DNA from 3 places in the Arthrobacter sp. J156 genome. Region 3 is predicted to be linked to each of the others. Evidence: riboswitches for the same ligand, from Rfam matches in the RefSeq annotation. Region 3 holds a riboswitch; each other region holds the start of a gene.

Region 1 (7,677 bases), 1.3 Mb from region 3:
AGCAGCACGGCGGCCGCCGTCCACAACGCGGCCGCGGGGCTCCAGGCGACGGCGAGGAATCCGCCGAGCGGCGCCCCGAGGACGATCATCCCGCGGTTCGCGGAGCGGCGCGTCGCGCTCATCCTCGCGATCAGGCGATCCGGGGTCACCGCCTGCCAATAGCCCATTTCCAGCGGCCCACCAACCCCCATCGAGAACCCGAACACCAACTGGCCCAGCCCGACGGCCACCCCGGCCGCCCACGGCACGCCGGCCTCCTGGCCTCCGGCCATCCAGGGCGCAGCGGCGATGAGCGCCACCGCCGGCACCTCCGCCAGGCGCGGCAGGACGAGCGCGCGGCCCGTCCCGAAGCGCGCACCGGCCAGCGGGGCCAGGCTCGTCCCGACGACGGCCCCGATCCCGGCACAGCTCATGACCAGCCCGAGCCCGAGGGCGCCCAGTGAGAGCTCCTGCAGCACGAGCACCGGCAGGACGGTCCCGATCATGGCCGAGCCGATGAACCACCCGTGCGTGCACCAGGCCAGGGGCGCGAGCCGCGGATGCCGGTAGATCCAGCGCAGCCCCTGGGCGATGCGGGTGCGCACGGGAACCGCGGGGCCCTCCGGACGGCCCCGGCCCCCGTCGCGGAGCGTGGACAGGACGGCGGCCGAGAGGAGGTGGCTCGCGGCGTCGAGCAGCAGCGCGAACGGCGCCCCGAGCCACGTCACGAGCGTCCCCGCGACCACCCCTCCGGAGGTCTGGGCCACGGTGTCGCTCTGCTGCAGGCGCATGTTGGCCCGGACCAGGAGGGGCCTCGGGACGATCTGCGGCAGGAAGGACTGGTGGGCCGCATCGGCGAGCAGGGCCAGCACGCCGAAGGCGAAGACCAGGCCGAAGACGGCCGGCAGCGCGCCGGCCGGGCCGGCCGGGCCGGCCAGCCCCGTCAGGCACAGGGCGCCGAGGACCACGGCCCGGCCGACGTCGGCGGCGATCAGCACGGTGCGCCGCCGCCAGCGGTCCACCCAGAGCCCGGCGACCAGGCCGAACAACAGGTAGGGCGCCCAGCGGAAGGCGCCCACGAGGCCCTGGTCCTGGGCCGAACCGCCGAGGACCTCCAACACCAGGACGGACAGCGCCACCGTGGTCAGGTAGGTGCCGGCGTCGGAGGCCGCCGCCGCGGCCCAGAACCGCACGAACGCCGGGTTCTCCCGCAGCCGTCGTCCCGTCGCCACGCTCAGGTCCAGACCAGGTTCCACGTCCCCGCGGCCAGTGCGGCCGCCGTCGCGCCGGCCCCGAGGGCGAGCCCGGCGAGCAGTACGACGGGGTCCCGCCGGGAGAAGCGCGCCGGACGGGACCAGCTGCGCTCGGCTCCCCCGAAGCCCTTGGCCTCCATCGTGACGGCCAACCGGGACGCGCGGCGGATCGACTGCACCAAGAGCCCGAACATCTGGCCGAGGTCCGCGGCCAGACGACGGCGGAGCGAGCCCCGGGAGCCGACGCCGCGGGCCCGGCGGGCCATGCCCAGGGTCTGCCACTCCTCGACGAGCAGCCCCAGCAGGCGCATGCCGGCGAGGGCCCCCAGGACAAAGCGGTGCGGCAGCCGGGCCTGCTGGGCGAGGGCGTTGGCGAGATCGGTGGGGTCGGTGCTGGAGACCACGAGGACGGCCGGCACGGCGACGGCGAAGGCGCGCAGCCCCGTCGCGATGCCCGCTTCGAGCGAGCCCTCGGTGATGTCGAACCACCCCAGCCCCAGCAGCACGGCGCCGGAGTCGTTGCCGACGAGCGCCGTCCCCCAGGCCGCGAACAGCCCGGCGATCAGCAGCGGCCACGCCCGCGCCAGGAAGGCCGCGATCCCGATCCCGCTCAAGGGCAGCATCAGCAGCGTCGCGGCGACGATGATTCCCGCGCTGACCATGTCAAGCGTCGCGATGAGTGGGATGGTCGCGAGCATCACCGCGCCGAGCTTGGCGAGCGGATTGGCCCGGCCCAGGAAGCTCACCCGGGCCGCTTCCGAGGGTTCGAGCAGCCCGGGTGCCCCGGCGTCGTCCCCGTCTTTCGCGGACCCCGTCGCGGCGTCGCGGCCGGTCCCGAGCTCCGCGACGTCGAGGACGCGGGCGCCGACGGCGTCGGCGAAGTCGGCGTCGTGCGTCACGGCGAGCACCGAAGTCCCCTCCGCGAGCTGCTCGCGCAGGAGCAGCGCCAGTTCCGCCCACGTGTTCGCGTCCTGGCCGAAGGTCGGCTCGTCGAGGACCAGCACGCCCGGGCCGGCGGCGAGCACGGTCGCGACGGAGAGGCGGCGCTTCTCTCCGCCGGAGAGGGTGAACGGATTCGCGTCCGCGAGGTGCTCGAGCCGTAGCCGCCGCAGCAGGGCGTCCACGCGTTCGGCGATCTGCTCCTCGCTGAAGAGCTCCTCCCGGCCGTCGGCGGTGCGCGCGTGGCGGGGCCCGTACTCGAGCTCCTCGCGCACGCTGGCCGTGACGAACTGGTGCTCCGGTTCCTGGAACACGGTGCCGATGCGTCCGATCAGGGCCGAGGCGCGCCACTGGTAGGGCCGCGCCCCGGCCGCCTCGCCGCGCAGCGCCGGGCTCGCCACGACGTGTCCGGCCCGCTCGGGCAGGAGCCCCGCCAGGGTCAGCGCGAGCGTCGACTTGCCGGAGCCGTTCGGCCCCGTCACGCAGACGGCGCGGCCAGCCTCGAGTCCTAGCTCCACCCCGGTCAGCGCGGCGGGCTGGGTTCGGCCGCGGGCGACGGCGAGGCCCTCGGCGCGCAACAGCCCGCCGCCGGGCGGCGCCGCTTCCCGCGCCGGGAGCCGCGGGACGTATCCGGGCACCCAGACGCCCGCCGCGACGAGCTCGTCCCGCACGGGGCCGGGGGCGAAGAGCTCGGCGGGCGTTCCCGCGTGGGCGACTCCGCCACCGGGGGCCAGGACCACGACGCGGTCCACGTGGGGGGCCCAGGCCTCGAGCCGGTGCTCGACGATCACGGCCGTCGCCCCGGAGGCGTCGAGGGCCCGGACGACGGCGTCGCGCACCTCGAGCACGCCGGCCGGGTCCAGGTTGGCGGTGGGCTCGTCCAGCAGCACGAGCCCGGGGCGCATCGCGAGGATCCCGGCGAGGGCCAGGCGCTGCTTCTGGCCGCCGGACAGCCGGGCGGTCGGGTGCGTGAGGGGGACGTCGAGTCCGACGGCGGCCAGCGCCGCGCGCACGCGCGGCGCGATCTGCTCCGCGGGGACGGCGAGGTTCTCGGCACCGAAGGCGACGTCGTCGCCGACGCGGGCCTGCACGACCTGGGTCTCGGGGTCCTGCTGCATGAGCCCGGCCCGCCCGCGCACCGTGTGCGCGGGGGCGCCGTCGACGAGCAGCTCACCCTCGGCCTCGGTGTCCTCGTCCTGGTGCAGGACGCCGGCCAGGGCGTGCAGGAGCGTCGACTTGCCGGCGCCCGAGGGGCCGGCCAGCAGGATCCGCTCCCCCGGGCGGATGTCCAGGTCCAGCCCGGCCACCGCGGGCGCGTGGCGTCCCGCATGACGCCACCCCCACCCGGCCGCACGGACCGCCGCCGGGTGCGGCCCCGGCGTCGTGCTCCCCGCCTCGCGGGCGGCCTGGGACGTCACCGCCTAGCCGTTCACCGGCTCCTGCGCGGCCTTGCGCGAGGCCAGCGCGGACAGCGCCCCCGTCCGGGACAGGGCCCGGGTCGCGAGCCAGGACAGCAGGCCCGCGATGACGACGCCGGAGATCGTCATAAAACCGACGTAGGCGAGCTTCATGACCACCGTGTACTCCGGGAACCAGTTGAAGACGAACGCGTCGTTCACGCCTCCGAAGAGGCCGGCCGCGGCGCCCGCGAGCAGGGCCACCTGCAGCCCCCAGCGGCGGTACAGGAACGCCGCGACGACGAGCTCCGCCCCCAGGCCCTGGACGAGGCCGGAGACGAGCACGGTCCAGCCGTACTGAGAACCGAGGAAGGCCGAGACGACCGCGGCGACGGTCTCGCAGAACAGGGCCGCCCCGGGCTTGCGGATCACCAGCGCGCCGAGCACGGCCGGGAAGAGCCACATTCCCGCGAGCAGCGCCGAGGAGGGCGGGAAGGCCAGGAACAGGAAGTCCAGCGCGTGGTGGAAGGTGTTCCAGGCGAAGAAGACGACGCCGGAGGCGACGGCGATGATGGCGGCGACGACGATGTCGACGACGCGCCATCCGGTGCGTGCGGGAGACTGCACGGTGCTCATAGAGGTGTCCTCCTTGGGATCAAGGAGGGGAGGGCGTGCCGCCGCGCGGCATCCCTGAGAACTCGACTCCCTTCGCCGGTACTAGCCGGATCAGGTTCGAGGGTCTGCGCGGCGCGCACTCTCAGCGTTCTGACGGGTTCCGGCCACCGGCCGGAGCCCAACGCTCCCCTGTCGTTGGTGTTTCAGTGGCCCCAGTCTAGCCCCGCGCTATGCTGGGCGGGTAATCACCCCCTCGAGACGGAGACCGCGCACGTGAACGTACTGCTGAAGATCGTCGGCTCGCTGATTTCCCTCGGCGCCGGATTCGCCGGGGCCAAGCTCCTCGACACCGCCTGGACGCGGATCACCGGCGAGGAGCCGCCGAAGCCGGGCGACGCCGAGGCCCAGGCCGAGGCCTCGCTGCGCCAGGCCCTCGGCTTCGCCGTGGCCTCCGCCGTCGTGGCCGCGGTGATCCAGGTGATGGCCAACCGCGGCACGCAGCGCATGTTGCGCCGCTTCCAGGAAACCGCCGACGAGGTCTAGCCCGGGCTCAGCGCTCGGTGTCCGCCACGTGGTCTGCCGCGCCCGCCGGCAGCGAGCCGTTGGCGGCCCGGGCGACGACCTCGTCCAGGTCGTCCACGATGAGCGTCTCGCGCTTGAGGTGCTTGGTGCGGTAGCCCGCCCGCCCCACCATGTGGGCGCTCACGGGCGCCGTCAACAGCTGGAAGAGCCACGCGAGCAGGAGCACGGGCAGCACCGCCGGCGAATCGGCCTGCAGGCCGACGGCGGTCAGGAGCAGCAGGAGCCCCAGCACCTGCGGCTTGGTGCCGGCGTGCATGCGGGAGAGCAGGTCGGGGAAGCGCAGCATGCCCAGGCCGGCGGCGAAGGACATGAGCGATCCCACGACGAGGCACAGGGCCGTGGCGGCGTCGCGGACGGTCTGCAGCGTCTCGGCGTCCATCAGGAGTTCCTCCGGTCCGTCACGTAGCGGGAGACCGTCACCGAGCCGATGAAGCCGACGACGCAGGCCACGGCGATGAACGGCACGTGGTTCAAGTGGTGGTTGAGCGCCATGTCGATGCACAGCGCGGCCATGATGATCGCGAGCAGCACGTCGAGGGCGATCACGCGCTCGAGGATCGACGGACCGCGCGCGATGCGCACGATCGCCATCATGGCGGCGGCGGCCAGCAGGAGGGCGGACACCCAGGCGGCGGTGGTCAGGATCATGCGGGGGCCTCCTCTCGGCGCAGGGCCTCGAGGGCCTCGGGCGTGCCCATCACCTTGATCAGCCGCGCCTCCGTGTCCAGGACGCCTGCGCGGAAGCGCTCGGCCTCCTCGGGGGTGTCGACGTCGATGACGTGCAGGTACAGGGTCCCGGACGTCCGGTCCACCTCCACGACGAACGAGCCGGGGATGAGCGTGAGGACGTGGCCGAGGGTGGTCATCATCAGGTCCTCGCGGCAGCGCAGTGTGATGCCGACGACGGCGCTGCGCACCTTCTGCCCGCGGAAGAGCGCGAGGCCGAAGACCTGGAAGCTCGCCGCGACGACGTCCTTGAGGAAGTGCAGGGCGAACAGGAACGCCTGCCAGACGTTGAAGCGGCCGCTGAGCTCCACGGGCGGCAGCCGGAACACGGAGACGACGCCGAGCGAGAGCAGGAAGCCGAAGACGAGGTTGCCGGCGGAGAAGTCCTGCCACAGCGCCCCCCAGACGAGCATCATCCAGACAAGCAGGGGCAGCTCGACGAGGAAGCGGGCGCGCTTGCGCCGGCGGTTCGCGGCGGATCCGCGGCTCGGGGTCCCGAGGCCGGACGGGCGGGTGCGGCTCATGGCGTGCCCTCCTGGGGTCCCAGCACGGCCTCGATGTAGGGCGTGCGCTCCATCATCTGCCGGGCGGCCTGGTCGCTGAGCTGGAAGAGCGGTCCGGCGAAGACGGTCAGGGCGAGTCCGAGCGCCACGAGCGCGGCGGTCGAGCCGACCATGGTCCGGGGCAGGAGCTGGGTGTCGCCGCGGTCGCTGTAGCGGCTCGTCGGGAAGTTCGCGACGTGGCTGTAGGTCGTCACGCGGCCCCCGTCCTTGGCGCCGACGAGCAGCAGCGGGTCGGGGTTCTCCGCATCCTCGGCCTTGCGCCAGAACGCACGGTTCCAGACGCGGGCGACGGCGAGCAGGGTCAGGAGCGAAGTGGCCACGGCACCGGCGAGGAGGACCCACGCGAGCGGGGTGCCGAGCTCGACGCCGCCCTGCATGAGGCCGAGCTTGCCGAGGAAGCCGGAGAACGGCGGGATGCTGGCCAAGTTCATCGCCGGGATGAAGAACAGCACGGCGAGGACCGGGGAGAGCTTGGCGAGCGAGCCGAGGCGGTCCACGTTCGAGGTCCCGGCGCGGCGTTCGATCAGGCCCGTGACGAGGAAGAGCGAGGTCTGCACGATGATGTGGTGCGCGACGTAGTAGACGGTCGCCCCGAGCGCGGCGAGGTTGCCGAGCGCGAGCCCGAACACCATGTAGCCGATATGGCTCGTGAGCGTGAAGGAGAGCATGCGCTTGATGTCCGCCTGCGCGATCGCGCCGAGGATGCCCACGAGCATGGTCATGAGGGCGACGACCATCAGGAGCGAATTGATCCGGTCCCCGGGGAACAGGAGGGTCTCGGTGCGCACGAGGGCGTAGACGCCGACCTTGGTCAGCAGGCCCGCGAACACGGCGGTGACGGGCGCGGGCGCCGTCGGGTAGGAGTCCGGGAGCCAGAAGGACAGCGGGAAGATCGCGGCCTTGATGCCGAACGCGACGAGCAGCATGAGGTGCAGGACCATCTGCGTTCCCTCGTCCAGCTGCCCCAGCTTGACCCCGAGGTCGGCCATGTTCACGGTGCCCGTGGCGCCGTAGATCATGCCGATCGAGATCAGGAACAGCATCGAGGAGACCACGGAGACGACGACGTAGGTCACGCCCGCGCGGATGCGCGCCGTCGTGCCGCCGAGGGTCAGCAGGACGTAGGAGGCCGTCAGCAGGATCTCGAAGCCCACGTAGAGGTTGAACAGGTCGCCCGCGAGGAAGGCGTTGGAGACACCCGCGACGAGGATCAGGAACGTCGGGTGGAAGACGGAGATCGGCCCGTCGTCGTCCCCGTCGGCCATGCCCTGCGCGGTCGCGTAGAGGAGCACCGCGAGGCTCACCGCCGTGGAGACCACGAGCATCAGCGCGGAGAACTCGTCGACGACCATGGAGATGCCAAACGGTGGAGCCCAGCCGCCGATCAGGACGGCCTGCGCACCGTTGGTCCAGGCCCCGGCCAGGAGCCAGCACTCCAAGAGCAGGGTGAGGGTCAGGGTCGAGATGGTGACGGCCCGCTGGCTGCGCTTGTGCCGGCGCAGGACGAAGGCCACGGCGGCGCCGAGGATCGGCAGCGCGACGGCGAGCGGGGCGAGCGAGACGGCGCTGATCATCGGGCCTCCCTGTTCCGTGACTCGTCGGATGTGCCGGCGCTTTCCTCGG
Region 2 (7,677 bases), 660 kb from region 3:
CGTCGCCGTGGAGCGTCCAGCCGAGGCCGAGCGGGTGCCGCGGCGGCGCGTCGGTGCGGGGGGTGGGGGCGGGCTGGCCGGGCGTCGTGCTGCTCATGGGGCTCTTCCGGTTCGGTGCGGGCAGGGCGCGGCGCCGTGCGGCCGCGCCCCCACGGCATCCTACTCGGCGCCGGCCCGCACCGCCCGTGACGTGTCGGCGAAGGCGGCCCCGGCCCCGCCGGGGTCCCCGTCCGCCGTCGTCTGGGCGAAGAAGAGCAGCTCGTGCCGCGAGGATTCGTCGAACGCGTACCGCATCGCGGCGAGCTCGTCCGGGCGGGCCCGGGCAGCAGTGAGCTCGACGATCGCGATCGCGTCCCGCGTGGCCGCGTCGAACTCCGGGGAGGAATAGGTCGCGAGCCAGTCTCCGTAGGGGTGGTCCGGGTGCGCGGCCCCCGCGAGGCGCGAGCCCACGTCCTGGTAGAGCCAGTAGCAGGGCAGGATCGCGGCGACGAGCTCGGGGTAGCCGCGCCCGGAGGCGGTGAGGTGGTTCAGGTAGGCGGCCGTCGTCGCGGTGGGCGCGGGCAGCTCCGCGCCGCCGAGCCGCGTGCGGTGCAGGACCAGCTCCTCCTCGAGGCACGCGTGCGCTCCCGCGGCCCAGAAGCGCTGCTCCCGGGGGTTCGGGGCGAGTTCGGAGGCCCGGGAGAGGACCTGCGCGTAGGTGCGCAGGTACAGGGCGTCCTGGGCCAGGTAGTGCTCGAAGTCGGTGCGGTCCAGCGTCCCGTCCTTGAGCCCGCGGATGAACGCGAGCCGGTCGATGCCCGCGCGCAGGCCGGCGATCCCGTCCCACCACGTGGACAGGAGCGCGTCCGTGGACGGGGGCCGCTGCCCGGCCCAGAGGGCGCCGAGGTGGTCCACGGGCCCGTGCCCGCCGCCGACGTCGAGCCGGTCCGCCCCGCGCAGGGCCCCCTCGAGCCACGGCTTGGCCAGCCGCAGGGCGTCGGTCCAGGACCCGGTGCGGGCGAAGAGCGTGGCGAGGGCGGAGGAGAGCGAGCACCCGGTGCCGTGCGTGTTGGCGGTGTCGACGCGCACGCCGTCGAGCTCCAGCAGGACCCCGTCGGCGCCCACGAGCGCGTCGCGGCAGCGCCCGTCCGCGGCGAGGTGACCGCCCTTGGCGAGCACCAGGACGCCGTGCCGCGCGGCGAGCCGTTGCGCCTGGTCCAGGACCTCGTCCCACGTGGGGGCGGGGGCGCTGCCCGTGAGGACGGCGAGCTCGGGCACGTTGGGGGTGACGACGTCGGCGAGCGGCAGCAGGGCGTGCAGCGCCGCCTCCGCGTCGGCGTCGAGCAGCCGGTCGCCGCTCGTGGCGACCATCACCGGATCCAGGACGACGCCGGTGCCCCGCCGCCCGCCCGGACCCGCGGCTTCGGTGCCGTCCCTGGCGACGGGGGCTCCGGCGTCGTCCCCGGGGGCGCCCCCGCGCAGGGCGCGCAGCCAGGCGGCGACGGTGTCGATGAGCTCCGCGGAGGCGAGCATGCCGATCTTCACGGCGTCGATCCGGACGTCGGAGGAGACCGAGGCGAGCTGCTCGGCGAGGAACGCGGCGGGCGGGACGTGGACGCCGGTGACGCCGCGCGTGTTCTGCGCGGTGAGCGCGGTGACGGCGGCCATGCCGTAGCCGCCGCACGCGGCGATCGACTTCAGGTCGGCCTGGATGCCGGCGCCGCCGGACGGGTCGGAGCCGGCGACGGAGAGGATGTTGGGGACGCTCATGCGCTTGCCTCCCCGGGGTGGGTGACGGCCGCCCACTCGGCGGCCAGGGAACGGGCCGCGGCCTCCGGATCCCCGGCGGCGCACACCGCCCGGACGATCGCCATCCCGGCGGCCCCGGCGGCGTGGACGGCCGCGGCGTCGCCGTGGGCCAGCCCGCCGATCGCGACGCACGGCAGCGGGGCCCGGGCCGTGAGCGCGGCCAGGCCCTCGAAGCCGAGCGGTTCCGGGTGGTCCTTCTTGGTGGGCGTGGGGCGGACGGCCCCCGTGCCCAGGTAGCTCACGGTCCCCTCCGGCAGGGCGGCGACGGCCTCGAACTGGGCGGTCCGCGACGCGCTGAGGCCCAGGATCGCGGCGGGCCCGATCAGGCGGCGCACGGCGTCGGCGGGCAGGTCCGATTGGCCGATGTGCATGCCGTCGACGACGGCTCCGGCGTCCCGCGCGGCGAGGAAGACGTCCACCCGGTCGTTGACGATCAGGGCCGCTCGCCCGGCGGTGTGCCGGGCCGTGGCGAGGACCAGGGCCAAGAAGTCCCGGGCGGGGACGTCCTTGCAGCGCAGCTGGACCATGTCCACGCCGCCGGCGACGGCCGCGGCGACGACCTCCGGCAGCGGGCGCCCGGCCGTGCTGGCCGAGTCGGCGACGAGGTAGGTGCCCAGGCGGAAGGAGCCGTGGTGGAACACGGCGTTCTGCGCGGCGCTCATCGCACGGCTCCCGCGGAGGCGAGCCGCTCCGGCGTCGTTCCCGCCAGCGCGTCGAGGAAGGCGGGGGCGAACGTCCCCGGGCCGCCCGCCGTCGCCGCGGCGTCCTCCGCCGCGGCCGAGTACCAGGCGTGCGCTGCCGCGGTGGCCTGGAGCGGGTCGCCGTGGGAGGCGACGCAGGCGGCGACGAGCGCGCCGAGGGCGCAGCCGCCCCCGGTGACGCGGGTGAGCAGCTCGCTGCCGCCGTGGACGTGCAGCGTCCCGCCCGGTCCCGTGACCAGGTCGACGGGGCCGGAGACGGCGACGACGGCGCCCGTGCGTTCGCTGAGCGCGCGGGCGGCGGGCAGGGCGGCTTCGACGGCGTCCGTGGAGTCGACGCCGCGACCGCCGGCCCCGCTGCCGGCCAGGGCCATGATCTCCGAGGCGTTGCCGCGGATCACCGCGGGGTTCAGCTCCAGGAGCAAGTGGGCGAAGTCGGTGCGCAGGGCGAGGGGGCCGACGGCGACGGGGTCCAGGACCCACGGCGTGCCGTACTCGTGGGCGGCGCGGGCGGCCTCCATCATGGCCTCGCGCTGCTCCCGGTGCGGGGTGCCGAGGTTCACCAGGACGGCGGAGGCGATCCGCGCGAAGTCGCCGGCCTCGCCGGGCACGTCGACCATGGCGGGCGCGGCGCCGGCGGCGAGCAGGACGTTGGCGGTGAAGTTGGTGACCACGGCGTTGGTCAGGCACTGCACCAGGGGGGTGGCGGAGCGCAGGCGCTCCAGGACGGTGCCGGGCGCGCCGGCGTCTTGCTGAAGATGCGTGGGCGCACGGTGGTCCATGAGCGACATCCCTCCGCTAGTACGAACTAGATCAGGTGTGTACGGGTGTGTTCTCAGTCCGCGCGGCGGACACCCCGAGTCACTGCTGGCGAGCCTACCCGGCGGGCAGCGGGGGAGCCAGCCCGGGCCCGAGCAGGTGGCGGTCCTGGTGCAGCAGGTTCGGGAACAGGTCCGGCAAGTGCTGCCGGGCGTGCCGGAGCCATTCGGACTCGATCATCTAGGGCTGCCAGAGGCCCAGACTCGTCCAGTCATCGGGCACTCCGATGGATCGAGGGGTCACGTATCCGACTCGAGGGAACGAGCCAATGAGTTCGACGACGCGGCCGGCCCAGGCGCTGTTCGGATCGATCGTACGGAGCAGGTAGGCCATCACGGCCAGGACGTTGTACAGGCCAAAGACCTGCTTGGAGGACTCCTCATCCCTGAGGTGGTCCAGGAGGGGAACTTGCCCTTTGCCGGGCCGCTTCGGAGCGGTGACCAGCTTGCGGTTGAAGATCCGCGCGTGGTGGGCCGCTACGTTTCTCACGTAGTTCAGGCTCGCGATCCGGGTGGTCCATTGCTCGTGCCGGCTCGGCAGCGATGCTCCGGTTTCCGGGTCCATCTGGGGGTCCGTGAAGGCCGCGACGAACGTGCCGGGCTCGAGATGGGCGAAGGCGGAGCGGCGGCCCAGCACGTACCCGATCTGCATGCGGAGCGAGACCTCAATCCTCTCGATCCCCTCCAGGATCAGCATCCGCAGCCGCCGTTCGAAGTCGATGAGCGCCGCGGCGTCCCCGATGGATGTGCCGGGCCGGTAGTGGTTCAGGACCCTCACCCGTGCACGGCCGTCATCGTCCACATACGTCTCCGAAGCGCGGAACGGATAGAGGTAGCCGGTCAGCCGGTAGTATCCGACCTGGCGCGGCAGTTGCGCACCGCTGCTGCCCTCAGGGATCCCGACACCGCGAGAGGCAAGTTTTGCGACCTGGTCCTCGACCGAAAGCCACTGCTTGGTGTACTCAGCCAATGGTCCTCCGGTTAAAGAAAATCAGCCCGAGCCGTGAGGCGAGCGGGCTGATCATGATGAGGAAACCATACCACGCACTCCCCCTGGAACGATCGGAGTGAATGGCGGGCATCTGGCCGAGAGCGAACTCGATCGTCGGCGGAATCCAGCCGCTCTTGCCGCCCCGGCGCCGGGATGCTGGGATGGGGGCATGAAGGCATCGTGGGGGGACCGCCGGCGCATGATCGCCGGGGCGGCGTTGTTGGGGCTGGCGTTGGCCGGCTGTTCGGGGGACGGTGGCGGAGGCGCCGCGGCCGCGCCCAGTGGCACGGTGCTGCTGGAGGACTCCGGGATGAAGCTCCTGGCCCTGGCCGAGGAGCCGGACGCGCACATGGACGCGCTCCTGCAGGGCAACCTCGCGGTCGACGAGGGCGGGTGTGCCGTCGTCGCCCCCCGCGACGGCTCGGGCCCCGTGCTGGTGGTGTTCCCGCACGGGACCACCCTGGAGGCCGGCGTGGTGCAGGTCCCCGGGAAGAAGCAGCTCGGCCTCGGCGACCTCATCTCCCTCGGCGGCGGCATCATGCCCCTGGACGGCGAACGGCCCCGCGACTGCACGGGCGGCGACGTCTTCTGGGGCAGCCAGCCGTAGCCCGGCATGCCGCCCGTCATGCGGCCGGCGGCCGTACCGCGGGGTAACCCGAGGCGCTAAGGTCGGGGCATGGGACTTTTCTCTCGCGGCAAGCCGCGCCCTCCGGCCGACGTCGCGCCGGACCAGGAGCAGGACGACGCCGGACGGGGCGCCGAGGCGGGCGCCCCGCACGTCCCCGGCGTCGCCGAGACCGTCGCCCGGCTGCGCGACTCCAGCCACTCCCGCCTGATGCACACGCGCCGCCACCGCGCCGCGCAGCTGCGCAGCCTCGAGCGGATGCTCGAGGCGCACGAGGAGGACATCCTCGCCGCGCTCGCCGAGGACCTCGGCAAGCCCGCGATCGAGGCGAAGCTGACCGAGCTGGACCTGCTGCGCAGCGAGATCGACCACGCCCAGCTCTACCTCACCGAGTGGATGGCGGCCCGCCACGTCCGCGCCCCGCTGTCCATGCAGCCCGCCACCGCCAAGGTGGAGCCCCAGCCCAAGGGCCTCGTGCTGATCCTGGGACCGTGGAACTACCCGCTGCAGCTGCTGCTCTGCCCAATGGTCGCCGCGCTCGCCGCCGGCAACTGCGTGGTCCTCAAGCCCTCCGAGCAGGCCCCCGCAACGTCCGCGCTGATGGCCCGCCTCATCCCGTTGTTCCTGGACCCGCGGGCCGTCGCCGTCGTCGAGGGCGGTGCCGAGGCCAGCCAGGCCCTGCTCGCCGAGCCGTGGGACCACATCTTCTACACCGGCGGGGAACGCGTCGGGAAGATCGTCGCCCGGGCCGCCGCCGAGCACCTCACCCCCGTGACGCTCGAGCTCGGCGGCAAGAGCCCCGCCGTCGTCGTCGACGGCAACGTGCCCGCGATCGCGCGACGGATCGCCTTCGGCAAGTTCATGAACGCCGGCCAGACCTGCATCGCGCCGGACTACGTCCTCGCCGTCGGCCCCGCCGCGGACGCCCTCGAGAAGCAGCTGGCGAAGGCCGTGACGTCCTTCTACGGGCGCAACCCGGCCAAGAGCTCCGACTACGGGCGGATCGTCAACGACGCCGCGTTCCGCCGCCTCAACCGCTTCCTCGACGACGCCCACGCCGACCCCGGAACCACCGTGACCGGCGGCACCGTGGACCCGATCGAACGCTACATCGAGCCCACCCTCCTGACCGGGGTCCCCGCGGACGCGCCCGTGATGCAGGAGGAGATCTTCGGCCCGATCCTGCCGATCCTCCGCGTGGACTCCTTCGACGCGGCGGTGCGGTTCGTCAATTCCCGCCCCACGCCGCTGGCGGCCTACCTGTTCAGCGAGAAGCCGCGCCTGCAGACGGCCTTCGAGGACCAGGTGCGGGCGGGGGCGATCGGGCTCAACGTCTGCAACCTGCACGCCGGCGTCCTGGGGTTGCCGTTCGGCGGCGCGGGCGCCTCGGGGATGGGCAACTACCGCGGCCGCTACGGCTTCGAAACGTTCAGCCAGCAGCGCCCCGTGCTCTCCAAGACGGCCATGGTGGACACGCTCAAGGCCGTCTACCCGCCGCATGGCTGGGCCAAGTCAAAGCTCCTCCGGGACCTCCTGTAGCGTCGGGGCCGGCATTTCCCACCGGGCGGAGCCACCGTCCATGTGGCAAGGGTCACCCCCGGTCCGGGAACAGTGCGGAGGGCCGCGCGGTTGAATCCCTTGAAAAATCAACCAGTCTGCGGACTGGTCCACCGACTCCCCAGGAGACCACCATGGCAACCACCGTCCTCACCCTCGTCGGGTCCCTCCGCAACGGCTCCACCAACGTCAAGCTCGCCGAGGCCACGGCCGAGCACGCCCCCGAGGGCGTCGACGTCAACGTGTACTCCGGCCTGGAGAAGCTCCCCTTCTACAACGAGGACGTCGACGTCGAGGGCGCGCTTCCGGAAGGCGTCGCCGAGCTGCGCGCCGCCGCGGCCGGGGCCGACGCCCTGCTCCTGGTCTCCCCGGAATACAACGGCACCATGCCGGCCGTGCTGAAGAACGCCATCGACTGGCTGTCCCGCCCCTTCGGCGCCGGCGCCGTGAAGGACAAGCCGGCGGCCGTGATCGGCACCGCGTTCGGCCAGTTCGGCGGCGTGTGGGCCCAGGACGAGGCCCGCAAGGCCGTCGGCATCGCCGGCGCCAAGGTGCTCGAGGACGTCAAGCTCTCCATCCCGAACTCCGTGGTCCGCTTCGCCGAGCTGCACCCGAAGGACGATTCCGAGGTCGCCGGTCAGGTCGCCCAGGTCCTCGAGGGCCTGCGCGCCGCCGCCGAGAGCAACTAGGGCCGCCCCGGGCGCCCCGCCCGGTTCCAGACCCAGTACGACGCCGGAGCCCGGCTTCCGCAGGCAGCGGAAGCCCGGCTCCGGCGTCGTACGGTCAGGCCCTGCCGGTCCGGCGCCGCTCAGCCGATGACGGAGTCGACGAGCGCCTTGGCCTCCGCCTGGACCAGCGCCAGGTGCTCGGCGCCCTTGAAGGACTCGGCGTAGATCTTGTAGACGTCCTCCGTCCCGGACGGGCGGGCTGCGAACCAGGCGCTCTCGGTCGTGACCTTCAGGCCCCCGATCGCCGCGCCGTTGCCCGGCGCCTCGGTGAGCTTGGCCGTGATCGATTCGCCCGCGAGCTCGGTCGCCGGCACGTCCGCGGCGGACAGCCTGCCCAGGGCCGCCTTCTGCGCCCGGTTCGCCGCGGCGTCGATCCGCGCGTACGCGGGCGAGCCGAACTGCGTGGTCAGCTCTTCGTAGCGGGCGCTCGGGGACCGGCCGGTGACGACCTGGATCTCGCTGGCCAGCAGCG
Region 3 (7,677 bases):
TGCTCCCCGGCCGGGATCTTGCCCTTGAGCGGCACGCCGAGGCGGTCCATGCCCCCGGGCCACATCGCCCGCGGCTCGAGCTCGGTCCCGACGCGGCCGAGGGCCGCCTGGGCGCTGTCCTTGGCGTCTTCCGCGAGGGAGTCCCCGAACCAGGTGCCGGCGCAGTTGTCGCACCGGCCGCAGGGGGCGGCCGTCGGGTCGTCGAGGGCCCGGGCGAGGAACTCCATGCGGCAGGACGTCGTGTTCTCGTAGTCGAGCATGGCGTTCTGCTCCGCGACGCGGGCCGCTGCGACGCGGGCGTACCGCTCGGCGTCGTAGTGCCACGGGGCCCCCGTCCGGATCCAGCCGCCTTGGACCCGTTCCACGGCGCCGTCGACGGCGAGCACCTTCAGAAGCAGTTCGAGCGGCGTGCGGCGGATGTTCACGCGGGCCTCGAGCGCGGGGACGGAGACCGCGCCCTGCGCCGAGCCGAGCTCCTCGAGCACGGCGTGCGCGCGCTGCTCGTCCGGCATCGACGACGTGGCGAAGTACCGCCAGATCTCGCGGTCCTCCGGCCCCGGGAGGAGCAGGACGTCGGCGTTGTCCGTCCCGCGGCCGGCACGGCCGACCTGCTGGTAGTAGGCCACGGGCGAGCTCGGAGCGCCGACGTGGACCACGAACCCGAGATCCGGCTTGTCGAAGCCCATGCCCAGGGCGCTCGTCGCCACGAGCGCCTTGACCTCGTTGTCCTTGAGCGCCTGTTCGGACGCCGCGCGCTCCTCGGTGTCGGAGCGGCCCGTGTAGGCGCGGACCTCGTGCCCGGCCTCGCGCAACAGGCGCGTGATGTCCTCGGCCGCGGACACGGTGAGCGTGTAGATGATGCCGCTGCCCGGCAGCTCGGACAGGTGGCTCAAGAGCCAGGCGAGCTGTGCCCGCGGGCTCGGCAGCCGCAGCACGCCCAGACGCAGGGAGCGCCGCGCGAGCGGGCCGCGCAGGGTGAAGACGTCGGCCCCGCCGACGGCGAGCTGCTCCTCGATGTCGTGGACGACGCGCTCGTTGGCCGTGGCCGTGGTCGCGAGGACCGGCACGGCGTCGTCGAGGGTGCCGATGAGGTCCTTGATCCTCCGGTAGTCCGGCCGGAAGTCGTGTCCCCAGTCCGAGATGCAGTGGGCCTCGTCGATGACCAGCAGGCCCATGCGGCGCACCAGCTCCGGCAGCTGGCGCTCGCGGAAGGCCGGGTTGTTGAGGCGTTCCGGCGAGACGAGCAGGACGTCGACCTCGTCGGCGTCGAGCCGGGCCAGGACGTCGCCCCACTCGAGCGCGTTGGCGGAGTTGATGGCCTCGGCGCGGACTCCCGCCCGCCCGGCGGCGGCCACCTGGTCCCGCATGAGCGCGAGCAGGGGGCTGACGATGAGGGTCGGCCCCGCCCCCCGGGCCCGCAGCAGCAGGCTCGCCACGAAGTAGACGGCGGACTTGCCCCAGCCGGTGCGCTGCACGACGAGCGCCCGCCGTCCCCCGTCGACGAGGGCCTCGATCGCCTCGAACTGCCCGTCGTGGAAGTCGGCGTCCTCCCGCCCCACGAGGCGGCGCAGCACCGCCGTCGCGCTCTCCCGAAGTCCCGTACCCGTCGTCGTCTCAACCATGCGCCCCAGTATTCCAGCCGCTGCCGACGCTTCGGCCCGCCGGCCCGGGGCTGTGGAGCGGGACGGGGTCCCGGGGCGTTGTGGAGGAGCGGTGCCGGTCGGACTCAGCCGGCATCTCACGGGCCGCGGGGCCGAAGCGTCACCGGCAGCGGCTAAGCTCGAACCCGTGCAGAGCGAGATTGATCTTTCCGAGTCCTTCAAGGCCTACGACGTGCGCGGGATCGTGGGCGAGACCATCACCGAGGAGAGCGTGGAGGCCGTCGGCGCGGCCTTCGTGGACGTCCTGGGCCTGGCCGGTTCCACGGTGCTGGTCGGCGGGGACATGCGTCCGTCGTCTCCGGCGTTCTCCCGCGCCTTCGCGCGCGGGGCGGCCTACCGGGGCGCCGACGTGCGGATGCTCGGGCTGATCTCCACCGACGAGCTCTACTTCGCGTGCGGGATCCTGGACGCGGCGGGCGTGGTGTTCACCGCGAGCCACAACCCGGCCGAGTACAACGGGATGAAGATGGCCCTGGCCGGCGCGGTCCCGGTCTCCTCCGATACCGGCCTGTACCGGATCCGGGATGTCGCCCAGTCCTACCTGGCCGAGGGCCTGCCGGTCTCCGGGGACGCCCCGCAGGGCCGGGTCGGGGACGTCGACGTGCTCGCGGACTACGCCGCGTACCTGCGCTCGCTCGTGGACCTGTCCGGCATCCGGCCGCTGAAGGTCGTCGTCGACGCCGGCAACGGGATGGCGGGCATGACGACGCCGGCCGTGCTCGGGGACGCCCTGCTGCCGGGTCTTCCGCTGGAGATCGTGCCCCTGTACTTCGAGCTGGACGGCACCTTCCCGAACCATCCGGCCAACCCGCTGGAGCCGGAGAACCTGCGGGACCTGCAGGCCGCGGTCGTGGAGCACGGGGCGGACATCGGCCTGGCGTTCGACGGCGACGCGGACCGCTGCTTCGTGATCGACGAGCTCGGCGCCCCGGTCTCGCCCTCGGCGGTGACCGCGCTCGTGGCCCGCCGCGAAATCGCCCGCGCGAAGGCCGCGGGCGAGGAGGCCCCGGTGGTCATCCACAACCTGATCACCTCCCGGGCGGTGCCCGAGCTCGTGGAGCACGACGGCGGACGCCCCGTGGTCACGCGGGTGGGACACTCGTTCATCAAGGCCGTGATGGCGGCCGAGGGCGCCGTGTTCGGCGGCGAGCACTCGGCCCACTACTACTTCCGCGACTTCTTCAATGCCGACACCGGCATGCTCGCGGCGATGCACGTCCTGGCGGCCCTGGGCGGGCAGGAGCGCCCGCTCTCGGCGCTGGCCGAGGAGTACGAGCCCTACTTCGCCTCCGGCGAGCTGAACTCGCGGATCGAAGACAAGGACGCGGCCGTGGCCCGCGTGCTCGGGGCCTTCGCCGCCGGCCACGACGGCAACGGCGGCCGCGGAACGATCGCCCTCGACGCGGAGGGCCTCAAGGGCGCCGGCACCGTCGTCGAACGCCTCGACGGAACCACGATCGCCGCGGCGGACGGCTCCTTCTGGTTCAACCTCCGCCCCTCCAACACCGAGCCCTTCCTGCGCTACAACGGCGAGGCGAGGGACCCCCAGACCATGGAACGCGTCCGCGACGCCGTCCTCGAGATCGTCAGGAGCACCGCATGAGCGAGAACCGCATCACCGAGCTGGGCCCCGAGGCCCACCTGCAGCTGAACCGCGTCCTGGGCACGGCCCTCGGCGTCGCCCGCGAGCAGCTCGAGGCCAACGGGGTCTTCCTGCCGTTCGCGGTCGCCCTGGAAGCGGCCCAGGACGGAGCCGAGGGCGAGCTGCGCCTCCTCGCCGTGCAGCCGCCGGCGGACGACGACGATCCGGAAGTGGACATCGACGCCGAGGCGATGATGGGCGACCTCGTCGAACTCCTGGGGCAGCAGCGCGAGGGCTTCACCGCGATCGCCCTCGTCTCCGACGTCACGCTGCTCGAGGAGGACCGCGACGCCGTGCACGCCAACGCGGAGCACAGCGAGGGCGGGGCGGTCGCCGTCGTCCAGGCCTACACGCCGCCCGCCGCGGAGGGTGGCGAGTGGGCCTTTGCCGAGCCCGCGGCGGAAGCCGGCGAGCTGCTCATCTGGGGCTGACCCCGCCCGGGCTGGGACACTGAGGGAGTGAAGCTCAACGCCTTCGGCGACGTCTGCCTGCGCATCCTGATGCTGCTCGGCTCCCGGGAGGGAGAGCAGCTCACGAGCCGCGCCGTCGCCGAGGCGATCGGCATCCCCTACAACCACGTCAGCAAGGCCGTCCTCGAGCTCGGCCGGCGCGGCGCGCTCGAGGTGGCGCGCGGGCGCACGGGCGGGGCGCGGATCACCCCGGCGGGCCTGGGGCTCAGCGTCGGCTCCCTCCTGCGCAGCCTCGACGAGCAGCCCGACGTCGTGGACTGCACCTCCGGCGACCACGCGTGCCCGCTGATCGCGGGCTGCCGCCTCCGCGGGGCGCTCAACCGGGCGCGCGAGGCCTTCTACGCGGAGCTCGATCCCCTCACCATCGCGGACCTCACCCGGGATCCGCGCCTCGTCCGGCTTCCGCTGCCCACCTTCCCCTGACGCGACCGCCCGACTTGCGAGTAACTTCTACGAGGCGTAGAAATGAATCATAAAACTTGCATACTCAATGCAAGTAATCACTTTCAGCGAGGAGACGCCATGCTGTCCGAGAAGTCCCGTCCCGTCATCGAGGCCACGCTGCCGGTCATCGCCGAGCGCATCGGAGCGATCACCCGGAAGTTCTACGCGGGCCTGTTCGCCGCCCACCCGGAACTTCTCGACGGGCTCTTCAGCCGCGCCAACCAGAAGAACGGGACCCAGCAGAAGGCCCTCGCCGGCTCGATCGCGGCCTTCGCGACGCATCTCCTGCAGCACCCGGACACCCTGCCCGAGGCCGTCCTGTCGCGGATCGCCCACAAGCACGCCTCGCTCGGGATCGTCGAGGAGCAGTACCCGATCGTCTACGAGCACCTCTTCGCCGCGATCGCCGATGACCTCGGGGATGCCGTCACCTCCGAGGTCGCCGAAGCCTGGACCGAGGTCTACTGGCTCATGGCCGACGCGCTCATCAAGCTCGAGAAGGGCCTCTACGCCCGGCAGGCGAACGACAAGGCGTGGACCCCGTGGCGCCTCGTGGCGCGGGAGGCCGCCGGCGGGGGATCGGCCACGTTCCGCTTCGCCCCGGCCGACGACACCCCGGTGACGGAGGCCCTCCCGGGCCAGTACGTCTCGATCCGCGTGGCTCTGCCCGACGGCGTGCGGCAGTGCCGCCAGTACACGCTCTCCGGCAACGTCGCCTCGAGGACCGAGCGCGTCGTCACGGCCAAGCTCGACGAGGGCGGCGAGGTCTCCCCGTTCCTGCACCGCGGGCTGGGGATCGGCGACGTCGTGGAGCTCTCGAATCCCTACGGCGACCTCACGATCGACGCCGGCGGCGCGCCGATCGTCCTGGCCACGGCAGGCATCGGCTGCACACCCAGCGCCTCCGCCCTCGAGGCCCTCGCGGCCGGGGCCTCCGAGCGCCGGGTCCTGGTCCTCCACGCCGAACAGCGCGCCGACAGCTGGTCGCTCCAGGCGCAGATGCGCTCCGCCGTCGAGGCCCTGCCGAACGCGGAGCTGAGGCTGTGGCTCGAGGACACAACGGGCGCCCCCGGCGAGTGGGAGGCAGCGGAGGGCCTCATGGACCTCTCCGGACTCGAGCTTCCGGCGGACGCGACGCTGTATCTGTGCGGGCCGCTGCCGTTTATGCGCGCCGTCCGATCCCAGGCGATCGACGCGGGCATCCCGGCCACGAGCATCCACTACGAGGTCTTCGGCCCCGACCTCTGGCTCGCCGCCTGAGCCGGGCCCCGGCGTCGTTCCGTCCACGGCGGCGCGGCGACGGGGCGCGCCGGAGCCGGGGCACGACGCCGATGCCCCCTCGGGCGCGGAGCACGCCGGAGCCGGGAATCGATGTCGGTGCCGCCTTGGGGGCGGCACCGACTTGGTGCCCGGGGCCACTTCGCGCTAGGCTCGGGCCCGTCCACACGGGTGCCCCGGCAGGGGCTGAGATCGGGCTGACGCCGCCTGCGACCGTCGAACCTGTCCGGGTCATGCCGGCGTAGGAAGTGAGGGCTCCTCCGTGAGCGATTCAAGAGAAAACCCGTCCATCCACCGTGCCTCCGAGCAGCATCCGGCGCACTCCCCGGCGTTCCTCGAGGACCCCGGCCGGGGCCTGCGCGTCCCGGTCACGGCGATCGAGCTCGACGACTCCCCCGACGGGACGCCGAACCCGCCCCTTCACGTCTACCGCACCGCGGGCCCGGGCGGCGACCCGCTCGAAGGGCTTCCCCCGTTCCGCGCCGCGTGGATCGCCGGCCGCGGCGACACAGAGGAGTACACGGGGCGCGGCCGCGAGCTGCTCGACGACGGCCGGGCGGCCGTGCGCCGTGGCGCGGCCTCCGCCGAGTGGAGGGGCGTCCGCCCGGTCCCGCGGCGCTCGATCGAGGGCCGGCGGGTCACGCAGATGCACTACGCCCGCGCCGGGCTCGTCACCGAGGAGATGCGCTACGCGGCCCTGCGCGAGGGCTGCGACCCGGAACTCGTGCGCAGCGAGCTCGCGGCGGGCCGGGCGATCCTGCCGGCGAACGTCAACCACCCGGAGTCGGAGCCGATGGTGATCGGCAAGGCGTTCCTCGTGAAGATCAACGCGAACATCGGCAACTCTGCCGTGACGAGCTCGATCGCGGAGGAGGTGGACAAGCTGCAGTGGGCCACGCGCTGGGGCGCGGACACGGTCATGGACCTCTCCACGGGTGACGACATCCACACCACGCGCGAGTGGATCCTGCGCAATTCGCCGGTCCCGATCGGCACGGTGCCCATCTACCAGGCGCTCGAGAAGGTCGGCGGAGACGCGGCCAAGCTGGACTGGGACGTCTTCCGGGACACCGTGATCGAGCAGTGCGAGCAGGGCGTGGACTACATGACCATCCACGCCGGCGTGCTGCTGCGCTACGTCCCGTTGACGGCCGAGCGGGTCACGGGGATCGTCTCCCGCGGCGGCTCGATCATGGCCGGCTGGTGTCTGGCCCACCACCGCGAGAACTTCCTCTACGAGCGCTTCGACGAGCTGTGCGAGATCTTCGCCCGGTACGACGTCGCGTTCTCGCTCGGCGACGGCCTGCGGCCCGGCTCGATCGCGGACGCGAACGACGCCGCCCAGTTCGCCGAGCTGGACACCCTCGCCGAGCTGACGAAGCGGGCGTGGGAGTTCGACGTCCAGGTCATGGTGGAGGGGCCCGGGCACGTGCCGCTGCACCTCGTGCGGGAGAACGTGGAGCGGCAGCAGGAGCTGTGCGACGGCGCCCCGTTCTACACCCTCGGCCCGCTCGTCACGGATGTCGCGCCGGGCTACGACCACATCACGAGCGCCATCGGGGCCACGGAGATCGCCCGCTACGGCACGGCGATGCTCTGCTACGTCACGCCGAAGGAGCATCTGGGCCTGCCCAACAAGGACGACGTCAAAACGGGAGTGATCACCTACAAGATCGCCGCGCACGCTGCCGACCTGGCCAAGGGCCACCCGGGCGCCCGGGAGCGCGACGACGCCCTGTCCAAGGCGCGCTTCGAGTTCCGTTGGAAGGACCAGTTCGCCTTGTCACTGGATCCGGCGACGGCGGAGGCGTTCCACGACGAGACGCTGCCGGCCGAACCGGCCAAGACGGCGCATTTCTGCTCGATGTGCGGGCCGAAGTTCTGCTCGATGCGGATCTCCCAGGACATCCGCCGGCAGTTCGGCGGCGCTGCCGAGCAGGAGGAGCTCGCCGGGGCCATCCAGGCCGGCATGGACGCCAAGAGCCGCGAGTTCGCCGCGTCGGGATCGAGCGTGTACCTGCAGCCGACGATCCCCGTCGGCCCGGGAGCCGCCGGCCGCGGCTGACCCGGCGGGCCGGCCCCGTGAAGCCGGGCCCCGGCGTCGTCCTGAATCCGGACGACGCCGGGGCCCCGGGGGCTACGGTTCGCGCAGCCGGGGGTGCGCCTCGCCGCGCTCGATCCA

The links. A riboswitch is a leader RNA that binds a small molecule or an ion and turns the genes downstream of it on or off. The one in region 3 is predicted to bind thiamine pyrophosphate.
Region 1: linked by a shared signal. The riboswitch ahead of AC0QR5_RS09650 (ECF transporter S component) and the one ahead of thiC (phosphomethylpyrimidine synthase ThiC) in region 3 are both predicted to bind thiamine pyrophosphate.
Region 2: linked by a shared signal. The riboswitch ahead of thiM (hydroxyethylthiazole kinase) and the one ahead of thiC (phosphomethylpyrimidine synthase ThiC) in region 3 are both predicted to bind thiamine pyrophosphate.

Annotation. Positions count from the first base shown of each region.
Region 1 is NZ_CM149650.1:2,117,607-2,125,283, forward strand. Features, by position in the region: gene AC0QR5_RS09640 (MFS transporter) at 1-1,211, opposite strand, end outside; gene AC0QR5_RS09645 (ATP-binding cassette domain-containing protein) at 1,214-3,589, opposite strand; gene AC0QR5_RS09650 (ECF transporter S component) at 3,593-4,204, opposite strand; TPP riboswitch at 4,255-4,384, opposite strand; gene AC0QR5_RS09655 (DUF4235 domain-containing protein) at 4,457-4,726, shown strand; gene mnhG (monovalent cation/H(+) antiporter subunit G) at 4,734-5,144, opposite strand; gene AC0QR5_RS09665 (MrpF/PhaF family protein) at 5,144-5,413, opposite strand; gene AC0QR5_RS09670 (Na+/H+ antiporter subunit E) at 5,410-5,907, opposite strand; gene AC0QR5_RS09675 (Na+/H+ antiporter subunit D) at 6,012-7,625, opposite strand; gene AC0QR5_RS09680 (Na(+)/H(+) antiporter subunit C) at 7,625-7,677, opposite strand, start outside.
Region 2 is NZ_CM149650.1:2,726,664-2,734,340, forward strand. Features, by position in the region: gene AC0QR5_RS12555 (uracil-xanthine permease family protein) at 1-97, opposite strand, end outside; gene AC0QR5_RS12560 (PfkB family carbohydrate kinase) at 160-1,749, opposite strand; gene thiE (thiamine phosphate synthase) at 1,746-2,450, opposite strand; gene thiM (hydroxyethylthiazole kinase) at 2,447-3,268, opposite strand; TPP riboswitch at 3,260-3,355, opposite strand; gene AC0QR5_RS12575 (hypothetical protein) at 3,363-3,485, opposite strand; gene AC0QR5_RS12580 (Abi family protein) at 3,486-4,274, opposite strand; gene AC0QR5_RS12585 (hypothetical protein) at 4,465-4,902, shown strand; gene AC0QR5_RS12590 (aldehyde dehydrogenase family protein) at 4,972-6,459, shown strand; gene AC0QR5_RS12595 (NAD(P)H-dependent oxidoreductase) at 6,612-7,166, shown strand; gene pgm (phosphoglucomutase (alpha-D-glucose-1,6-bisphosphate-dependent)) at 7,286-7,677, opposite strand, start outside.
Region 3 is NZ_CM149650.1:3,384,059-3,391,735, reverse strand. Features, by position in the region: gene AC0QR5_RS15755 (RecQ family ATP-dependent DNA helicase) at 1-1,622, opposite strand, end outside; gene AC0QR5_RS15750 (phosphomannomutase/phosphoglucomutase) at 1,789-3,264, shown strand; gene AC0QR5_RS15745 (hypothetical protein) at 3,261-3,734, shown strand; gene AC0QR5_RS15740 (RrF2 family transcriptional regulator) at 3,762-4,196, shown strand; gene AC0QR5_RS15735 (globin domain-containing protein) at 4,296-5,477, shown strand; TPP riboswitch at 5,653-5,760, shown strand; gene thiC (phosphomethylpyrimidine synthase ThiC) at 5,758-7,560, shown strand; gene AC0QR5_RS15725 (alpha/beta fold hydrolase) at 7,633-7,677, opposite strand, start outside.